3 regions of the Exiguobacterium sp. MMG028 genome follow, and region 3 is predicted to be linked to each of the others. Evidence: riboswitches for the same ligand, from Rfam matches in the RefSeq annotation. Region 3 holds a riboswitch; each other region holds the start of a gene.
The links. A riboswitch is a leader RNA that binds a small molecule or an ion and turns the genes downstream of it on or off. The one in region 3 is predicted to bind S-adenosylmethionine.
Positions count from the first base shown of each region.

Region 1 (3,257 bases), on a different contig from region 3:
TGAGGTCACCCCAGTCTGTCCAGAACTGTTGCATGGTTCGACACCTCCCTTACGTGTACACCGCTCGTCTTCAAATAACGGACAGCAAGTTCTGTTTGATCGTGATCCCCGTCAAGGTGAACGAGCAGATTTCCGACAAGACCCGCTTTCAATTTCTTGATCCCGCCCCCGATGATGTTCGGTAAGATCCCGAATCGTTTCGTCAACTGGGCGAGCACCGCTTGTTCCGTTTGACTACCGATGAATGATAAATGAACGAGCGTGCCTCGCGTCTGTAATTCCGACACTACTTCTTTCGGAACATCGAGATTCGTCTTCAAGAACCGCTGCGTCGTTTCGTGTCTCGGGTTTGAGAAGACATCCAACACGTTGCCTTGTTCAATAATTTTGCCGTGATCGATGACGGCGACTCGGTCACAGATTCGTTCAATCACTTCCATCTCATGCGTGATCAAGAAGATGGTCAATCCGAGTTCTCGGTTAATCTCGAGCAACAACTCTAAGATTGACTCGGTCGTCTCAGGGTCGAGGGCACTCGTCGACTCGTCGCTGAGCAGGATGTCCGGTTCATGTGCGAGCGCTCGTGCAATGGCGACGCGCTGCTTTTGTCCGCCTGACAATTGTTCAGGATAATGGTTCCGATGTTCAGATAAACCGACGATGTCGAGATAGCGGTCGACCCGTTCACGGATGACTTGCCTTCCGAGCCCTTCGAGGCGGAGCGGGATGGCCACGTTTTCTTCGACGGTCGCCGTCTTTAATAAGTTGTAATGTTGAAAGATCATACCAATTCGCTGACGTAGCGAAGAAAGTTCTTTTTTCTTTAATTGTGTGATATCTTGTCCCTCAATCTCAACGACACCTGCTGTCGGGCGCTCTAATAGATTGATCATACGGATGAGTGTACTCTTCCCGGCACCGCTTCGCCCGATGATGCCGAAGATCTCTCCTTTTTCGATTGTGAGGGAGACGTCATCGAGCGCGGTGATCGTATCTCCATTGACGTGAAATTGCTTGGTGATTTGTTTCAGTTCAATCATCAAATACCTCCTCAGAACGCTGGTACGACAGATCCATTGAATTCCTCTTCGATGAAGGCACGTACTTCATCCGAATGGTAGTAAGACTTCAATGTCTCAACGACCTCATCTTCTTTATTGACCGAGCGGACAACCACATAGTTCGGGTACGGATTATCGACCGTGTCTTCATGGAACAGGGCATCTTCGTTGATGGAGAGACCTGCTCCCATCGCAAAGTTCGTATTGATGGCTGCAAGGGCTACTTCCTGTAGCTGTGTGGGAAGCTGCGACGCTTCAAGCTCGATGAATTCTAAATTGAGCGGGTTTTCTGCGATATCTCGTTTTGTTGCTTTATCCGTCAAGCCGTCCTTCAATGTGATGAGGCCAGCAGTTTCATACAGACGCAATGCTCGCAGTTCGTTCGCCGGGTCATTCGGTACGGCCACTTTATCCCCTTCTTTTAAATCCTTGATATCTGTCAACTTCTCAGAATATAGCCCCATCGGGAATGCGACCGTTTTGAATACGTCGTCGATCTTATAGCCTTTATCCGATTTTTGGAGCTCTAAGAACGAGAGCGTCTGATAACTGTTCACATCAAGGCTTCCCTCGTCTAGTGCCGTGTTCGGAGTGTTGTAATCGTTGAATACTTTGATATCGATCTCAAGTCCATCCTCTTTCGCGAGTTCCTGTACTTTCTCTGCAATCTGCTCGTGTGGGCCACCGGTCACGCCGATCGTCAGTTCTTCCGTGCTGAGCGTCTCGCTCGCCTCGGATTGCCCACACGCGGAAAGTGCGATTGCTGCAAGGAATGACGTACCTGCCAAAAGTGTTTTTTGTTTGATGTTCATGAATAGTTCCTCCTCCAAATGAAAAGCCCGCTACTCACGAAGAGCGGCGGGCACGACAAGTGAAAGTCGGACACGCTCATCTCCCAGACGTCTCGTCTGTTGGAATTAGCACCATGATCATACTGATCTGGTTGCCGGGTTTCATCGGGCCAGTCCCTCCACCACTCTTGATAAGCAATCGGTTCTATTATTTTGTTATTATATTACTGATAAAAGAATTATTTGTAAACCATTTCTTGAAGATTGATGAGAATTTCTTTTAACTGCTCTGAATCTTCAAGATTCCGAATCCCTTGAATCGTGATTTCTTCAACAATCGAAGTGACCAATTCATCGACTTGATCAGGATGAATCCCAAGTTGTGTTAGCGAAGTCGGCGCATCGATGGATTGAAGCCAGTCCTTGAGCAGGAAGGTGTCATCGGATCTAATCAATCGTTCTTGAACAATCAACCCGAAACCTACCTTGTCTCCGTGTAGCCAATGGTGGGTCGAACCAAAGCGACTGAGTGCATTATGAACAGCGTGCGCGACAGCAACACGCGTGCCGGCATCCCCGAATCCACCAACCGCACCACCGATTGCGAGGACATGGTCGACGAGATATCGGATGTCCGTGCCGTAGCGACGGAAATCCTGTTCGCAGATTGACAGGTCCATCAACTTGCCACACTGTGCCGCGAGCGATAGCCCTGACTGAATGCCTGCATCCCTTGATTTCGTCCCGCTAATATATCGGGCCTCGAACCACTTTGCGACCGTATCGATCACGCCAGCCTTGAAATAGTCGTAAGGTGAATCACGTAACAGTCGTTCATCCGCGATGACACGCTCGATGACGACCGGAAATGTGTCGTAACGGATATATGACCCTTCCTCAGTGTAGATGACGCTAAGCGGTGTGAAAGCGGCACAGTTTGACACGAGTGTCGGGACGACAATGAGCGGTACGCTCTGAGAAGCCGCGACTCGTTTTGCTGTATCAATCAATTTGCCGCCACCAACGGCAATCCATACGTCGGGTCGATAGGCATTCAAACGATTTACTTCTTCGTCTGAACATTCCCCGTTGAATCGCACGCTCGGAAGATTTGCTAGACGAGGAGATACGCGAACCGCTTCACCGTATCCGTTCGATCCTCTCAAAACGAGTGCCTCTCGATTCCCGATCACCGTATGAAGGTCCTCGAGCGCATCATTTGAATGGTCATATTCGAGCACGGCCTGACGTATCACAAGTGTACCTCCTCATAGGCTGCAAACAGTCTCTCAATCCGTTCTACCGCTTCATCGATCTTCTGTTCAGACGATACGAGACCGAAACGGATATGGTGCTCTCCCTCTGTTCCGAAGAAGTAGCCTGGTGTGACGGCGACTCCCGCCTC
Region 1 is NZ_JAQJIN010000001.1:579,305-582,561, reverse strand. It holds gene PJK55_RS03130 (methionine ABC transporter permease) at 1-34, opposite strand, end outside; gene PJK55_RS03125 (methionine ABC transporter ATP-binding protein) at 6-1,040, opposite strand; gene PJK55_RS03120 (MetQ/NlpA family ABC transporter substrate-binding protein) at 1,052-1,873, opposite strand; SAM riboswitch class I at 1,947-2,050, opposite strand; gene PJK55_RS03115 (iron-containing alcohol dehydrogenase) at 2,092-3,108, opposite strand; gene PJK55_RS03110 (aminotransferase class I/II-fold pyridoxal phosphate-dependent enzyme) at 3,105-3,257, opposite strand, start outside.
Region 1: it holds a riboswitch for S-adenosylmethionine, as region 3 does, so the genes downstream of both, PJK55_RS03120 (MetQ/NlpA family ABC transporter substrate-binding protein) here and mtnK (S-methyl-5-thioribose kinase) in region 3, are expected to answer to the same signal.

Region 2 (3,257 bases), on a different contig from region 3:
TAATGGAATGAAGAATAGAAAGAAACGTTTCCAAAAGTAATGTTTATATGGTTGTGACAACGTCTGCTCCATAATCGTACCTCCTCAATTGAATTACACTTATTTACATATATGATAGCATGTTCTCAATTGATGTTGGATGATTGGTCTTTATTTTTTCAGGTAATCTCAAATGAAAAGAGGGTGGCCGATTCATTCAGTCACCCTTTAGTCAATTCATTCACTTGTTAAAGTCAGTTCTCCCGTCCCGAACGTCGCGCTGAACGCACGACACCAGATGACAACTGTGTTGTACTCTTCTAGATTCACATCCGCAGGGACTAAATAATTTTGATTCCCGATGTTTCCTTTTAACGATCCTAAACTGACGCCTTCGGTTGTCTCTTGTCCTGGCTTCGTCAAATAGACAAATAAGTCAGGTCCGTTCGTTGTCTCGAACTCTTCAAATCGGAGATACGTCCCGTCTTCTGCCTCGACGGAGCGAATCGTGCCCGTCGTCTCATAATTTTTCTCCCCGTCCATGAACACACCCGCTACTTCGGTTTGACTCGGTTGTGCTTCCGGTGTCTCGGTTGTCTCTTCCTCTGTCTCTTCTTCTGGAACAGGCGTCTCAACAGCTGTCGGTGGTAATCCTTCATCGACGGTCTCTGTCAAGAAAAGCGGTGAGATAAGCCACCAGGCGACGGCGATCACGGCTACGCCGATCACACCGATGATGAGTTTCGTACTAGTTTTCATGTATGAGTCCTCCTTTTCGGATAGATGAACCATTAATAGCCTTTTCCCGATTCATAAGCTTATAAAAAGACGCGAATGCTAAAATTCGCGTCTGATGACCGTTATACGGTTTCAGTCCAGTTCTCTTCGATGAACGTGTCCCGTCCTGAGATGGCCCGGTCTTCTTTATAGTGCTTCGGATTCTTTTTATGGTAATCCTGGTGATACTCTTCCGCTTCGAAGAATGTCGTCGCCGGAGTGATTTTTGTGACAATCGGTGCCGTGAAGCGACCACTTGCCGCTAATACGTCTCGACTCGCCTCAGCCGCGATTCGTTGTTCCTCCGTGTGATAGAAGATGGCTGGGGCATACTGAGGTCCACGGTCTTGGAATTGACCACCGTCATCGGTCGGGTCGGTCTGAATCCAATATAGCTCGAGGAGACGCTCATATGAGAACAGAGATGGATCATATGTGATTTGAACGACTTCTAAATGACCAGTCGTTCCCGTTTTGACTTCTTCATACGTCGGATTGTCGATCTGTCCGCCCATATAGCCGGATACGATTCCTTCAATCCCTGGTAGTTCTTCAAAAGGTGTTACCATGCACCAAAAACAGCCACCTGCAAATGTTGCTTTTTCCATCTTGTCGTTCCCTCCAAATCGTATTTCAACAAAAAAGCGCTCACGTCGGATGACATGAGCGCTCTCGTCATATCGTCCAAGGTTTCCCTTGCTGGTCGTAGCACCTTGCCTATGGCAGGTTGCTGTGAAGTCATGGAGCCAGATCTCTCGTTCACTCTTGATATCGATATGTAGTTGGTGAGAGCATCATACCACCCTCAAAATACTTTCGTCAATGATTCGGTTTTCGCTTTAACTGAAAAATCGTCAAGACGATGATGAATCCGATCAACCCGATCGAAATGAACGGACCATACGGCACATTTTCTCCGTATAACTGCAAGAAAAATAGACCGAACACAGCGAGTAGCACGAATATATAGGAGCGTGTCATAGGAACCTCCTGTTTTTTCTTAAGTGTAACAAGAACACATCGACTTGGCGATACGAAAAGGAAATCAGGCATAGAGCACGAATAAAGTTGGGAGAGATAAAGGAGGAATGTAGGATGGAACAAATCCAATTACATGAACTGACGATTGAACGTGCACATCGTGGGTATAAAGAAGGACAATTCACGGCACGAGACATAACAGCGTATTATCTTAGAAGGATTGCTGCATATAATGAGCGACTTCATGCCGTCATCCAGGTAAATCCGGACGCCCTGTTCGAGGCAGAGGCAGCAGACCGGGCATATAAAAAAGGAGTACGCAAACCGCTCCTCGGCATCCCCGTCTTAATCAAGGACAATATCGAGACAGCCGGTCTGATGCGTACGACAGCAGGTGCCGCCGCCATGCGACATCATTTTGCAGGTCGAGATGCCGAGCTCGTGAAACGATTGCGGGATGACGGGGCAATCATTCTCGGAAAAGCGAACCTGTCCGAGTGGGCGAACTTTTTAACGGAAGATATGCCGAATGGTTGGAGTGCTGTTGGCGGACAAACGAAGAACCCTTATGGCGACCAATTAGATGTCGGGGGATCGAGTTCTGGATCGGCTTCGGCGGTTGCGGCAAACCTGACACTCCTTGCCGTTGGATCTGAGACGAGCGGCTCGATTGTACACCCGAGTGTGCATAATAGTATCGTCGGAATCAAGCCGACCGTCGGCTTGATCAGTCGTTCAGGAATCATTCCGATCTCACGTTCTCAGGATACGGCTGGACCGATGGCGCGTACCCTTCGTGATGCGGTCGTTGCCTTGCAGACAATGTGTGGTGAAGATTCGGCTGATCCTGCGACATGGGAAACTCCAGTCGGACCGCCTTATGTGACATGTCTCGATGTCCGTCAAGCGGTCGGGATGCGTGTCGGATTTATCAAGCCAAATCTTTCAGACGAAGAAGTCGGTTTGTATGAACAGGCACTTCGATTGCTGCGTCAAGCCGAGGTTGAACTCGTCGAGATCACGTTACCGAAACACGATGCATTAGAACAGGCAGATATTTTGTTTGATGAATTCAAGCTTGGGATTGAGGCGTATCTTGCGAACACAACTGTGCCATTTAAGACGCTTTCCGACTTGATCGAATGGAACGCGGACCACCCCGAATCGATTCCGCACGGGCAGACCATCTTTGAACAGTCAGATGCACGTTCAGGGCGTCTCGTCGAAGCTAGTTATCTCGACCGTCGGATTGATGATGTTCATCTCGCAAAAGTGGACGGAATGGATGAGCTATTAAAAGGACAAAAACTGGACGCAATCGTCCTGCCACATGACATGAACTATGACATGGCTGCGAAAGCAGGACACCCGACAATCACGGTCCCTTATAAACGAAAAAAGAGCGGGGCCCCGTTCGGTCTATCGTTCACGGGAACGAGCTTTGCGGAACGAGATTTGATTCGTGTCGCTTATGCGTTCGAACAGTTCATCACACGACCGACGCCTCCAGATTATTCGTA
Region 2 is NZ_JAQJIN010000001.1:531,972-535,228, forward strand. It holds gene PJK55_RS02855 (hypothetical protein) at 1-72, opposite strand, end outside; gene PJK55_RS02860 (DM13 domain-containing protein) at 217-738, opposite strand; gene msrA (peptide-methionine (S)-S-oxide reductase MsrA) at 840-1,364, opposite strand; SAM riboswitch class I at 1,432-1,531, opposite strand; gene PJK55_RS02870 (hypothetical protein) at 1,576-1,737, opposite strand; gene PJK55_RS02875 (amidase family protein) at 1,852-3,257, shown strand, end outside.
Region 2: it holds a riboswitch for S-adenosylmethionine, as region 3 does, so the genes downstream of both, msrA (peptide-methionine (S)-S-oxide reductase MsrA) here and mtnK (S-methyl-5-thioribose kinase) in region 3, are expected to answer to the same signal.

Region 3 (3,257 bases):
CCGCCGCCGGCATTGATGACGACATCCGTTCCGAAGTCACGAATCAAATCCGGGACGAGTCCTGGGTGAATCCCGGCAGAGGGGACCGTCAGAATCGGTTTCGTCCAATGGGATTCCGTCGCATATGTTTGAATCTGTTCTGCTTCGTCTTTCGGTGTCGACAGTGAACCATATGGTGACGGGAAGAGCGTCAAGTCTGCCCCGGCGAGTCGAATCAGTTTCCCGAAGAGTAGGGAATGACGAATCGATCCGGTCAACGCTCCTGCAAAAGCGGGATGTGCCAAAATCGGGACGTGAATCTCAGGGTCTTTGGCGAGCTCTCTTAATGCGTCGAGCCCGTACGTATACACGTTGAACAACAGTGCGGTCGCGCCTGCCTCAATCAAACGTTTTGCCTGGTCGCGTAAGGTGAAAACCGGTCCGCTCAACGTGACGGCGTATAGAACGGAACGACCCGTCAATTCTTTATGCTCTAGAATGATCGATGCTCCAATCCGAGCCCGTTCGAGCGATGGGGTGAGCGGATTGTCATATAAAATCTCATCGTCTTTCACGAGATCGATGCCACCTGTAAACTGGTCACGAAGTTGTGTCGCTAAAAAATCAAGGTCACGCCCGATGACGCCTTTAAAGATGCTCATGGCGAGCGGTCGGTCGTGTACTCGAAGGATGTCGCGGACACCTTCAACGCCGAATGCGGCACCAGGAAAGTCCGATGCGAGCTCGTCCGGGAGCGATAGGTCGACAAGTTGGACGCTCGGGTCGAGCGACAGTTTTCCAAATGTCGTCGTCAGAATGGACGAAAAGTCCGGCGTCACATTATGTAGCGGGTAACGAATCGAGAAACGACTCGTCGTTTCCTGTTGGGAGGTATCGATGACCTCACCTCGGAACGCCTGTAGTTGATGCTGTTCGAGATGGTTCAATTCGGTCCATGTCCCGACGGTCAGCTCATGTGCGATTTTCTCAGCCACGTGCTCGACGTGATCGGTATGTTTGATTTCATAAGTAGCGATGATTCCCATAAGTTCCTCCTTTCAGGTCAAACAAAAAATGACCTCATGCCAAGGCAAGAGGTCATTCGAAAACAATGAACTCTTATCTCTCAGCGATAGCTGCAAGAATTAGCACCGTGCCATTTCTGGTCGGTTGCTGCGACATCATCGGGCTTGTCCCTCCGTCTGCTCTTGATAAGAATAGTTGTGAAGTTGTGAAATTTAATTGAATTTTTACATAGAATCGCTCACTCGTCAATTCCTTTTTTTGAGAAAAAAAGTTTGAAAATAATGTTTCTATATATGCGTGTCAAAAATAGGGAGTCGACCGAAAATAGAGGATTGACAACTAGCGTGCCTAGTCCGTAATATTCGTCTCAACACGTCAAACACAATTACATCATTTACTCTTATCGCGAGTTGGCAGAGGGAATTGGCCCTAAGACGCCGCAGCAACCGACCATTTGGCACGGTGCTACATCCACCAGACATATGTCTGAAAGATGAGAGGAACAACCAATTTGGGTGTGCCTCTTTCTCGCGGAGAAAGGGGCTTTTTTCATGCATAGATTCAAGAAAGGGGAAAATCATCATGGCTTATGAGGCGTTTACAGAACAAAGTGTCGTCGAACACGTTCGACAGTTGGGGTTACTAGAAGAGGGGATTGCAGAATGTGAGGAGATCGGGGATGGGAATTTGAATCTCGTCTTTCGCATTCGTCAAGGAGAAACGTCGTTGATCGTGAAACAGGCGTTGCCGTATGCAAAAGTCGTCGGAGAGAGCTGGCCGCTCACGCTTGACCGTTCGTGGATCGAACAACTGGCACTTCGTGAATTTTCAAAAGTCGTACCACGATTCGTACCAGATGTACTCGGTAGCGACCGTGAACTCGCCTATACGATTTTAGAAGATTTGTCAGCGTTTGAAATCGTCCGGACGGGTTTCCTAAAAGGAGAGAGCTATCCGAATTTAGCGCGTCACGTCGGTACATTCCTTGGGGAAACGTTGTTTGCGACGTCTGACTATGCGAACGGACCGCTCGCCAAGAAACAAATCGAAAAAGAGTATTACAATCCAGAGCTATGCGATATCACAGAAAAACTGATCTTCACTGATCCGTATCGTGATGCAGAATCGAATCAAATCGAAACGGCTCTTCGTTTAGACGTGGAGCAGCTGTGGTCAGACCTCGCCTTGAAAATTGAAGTGACGAAATTGAAGGTCGGGTTCGTGACCAAACATGAAGCGTTGCTACATGGGGATTTACATACAGGAAGCATTTTTGCGACCCGTCAGGAAACGAAAATCATCGATCCTGAGTTTGCGTTTTACGGCCCATTCGGTTTTGACATCGGTCAAATCATTGCCCATTTGGTGTTCTCGACGTATGCACATCCATTGAAGCGGTTCGAACGCTTCACAGAAGTGCTCACTGTCTGGGAGACGTTCGAAAAAACGTTCCGTACCCGCTTCACCCAGGCGGTCGAGCCGTTCAACACAGTAGGATTCGTGGACGAACTGTTGCCATCGATTTTGAGTGATGCGATTGGCTACGCGGGCTGCGAATTGATTCGTCGGACGGTCGGTCTAGCGGGCGTCGCTGACTTGGAAACATTGCCAGACGACCTTCGGATCGAACGGAAACGTCATGCCCTAGAACTTGGCACGCGTCTCATCAAACAGCGTCATCAGATTCAATCCATCGATCAGCTGATCCCGGTCCTATCGGAGGTGCGGGTATGAGTGTGCAAAGTATTCATTTCGATGCCGACACCGAGGTGTTGACGATTTTAGATCAGACGCTGTTGCCGCAAGAAGAGCGCTATATTGAAGTGTTGACGCTCGAACAGGCCGAACAGGCAATCAAGTCGCTTCAAGTTCGGGGAGCGCCGGCCATCGCTTACTTTGGGGCGTTCGTCCTTGCGAAAGAGGCATCACGTCTCCAGGACAATTTATATTTTCACCGCCAATTGGACCAGGTCGGCCAACGGTTGATTGCGACAAGACCAACAGCGGTCAACTTACAGCATATCATCGAATCACTCCTTCGACTGAATGTGGGGGAAGACTTTGAGCAGATCGCAAAAGCCATCAAAGTGCGTGCGATTGAAATCTATGAACAAGACGTGGCCACGTATCGCACGATTGGTGAACATGCGTTGACTGTGTTACCTGCTGGTGGGAACGTGTTGACGATTTGTAACGCCGGTGCCATTGCGACGTCACGATACGGTACCGCGCTTGCTCCGTTCTATGTCGGA
Region 3 is NZ_JAQJIN010000002.1:518,476-521,732, reverse strand. It holds gene PJK55_RS09830 (2,3-diketo-5-methylthiopentyl-1-phosphate enolase) at 1-1,025, opposite strand, end outside; SAM riboswitch class I at 1,096-1,197, opposite strand; SAM riboswitch class I at 1,403-1,505, shown strand; gene mtnK (S-methyl-5-thioribose kinase) at 1,588-2,739, shown strand; gene mtnA (S-methyl-5-thioribose-1-phosphate isomerase) at 2,736-3,257, shown strand, end outside.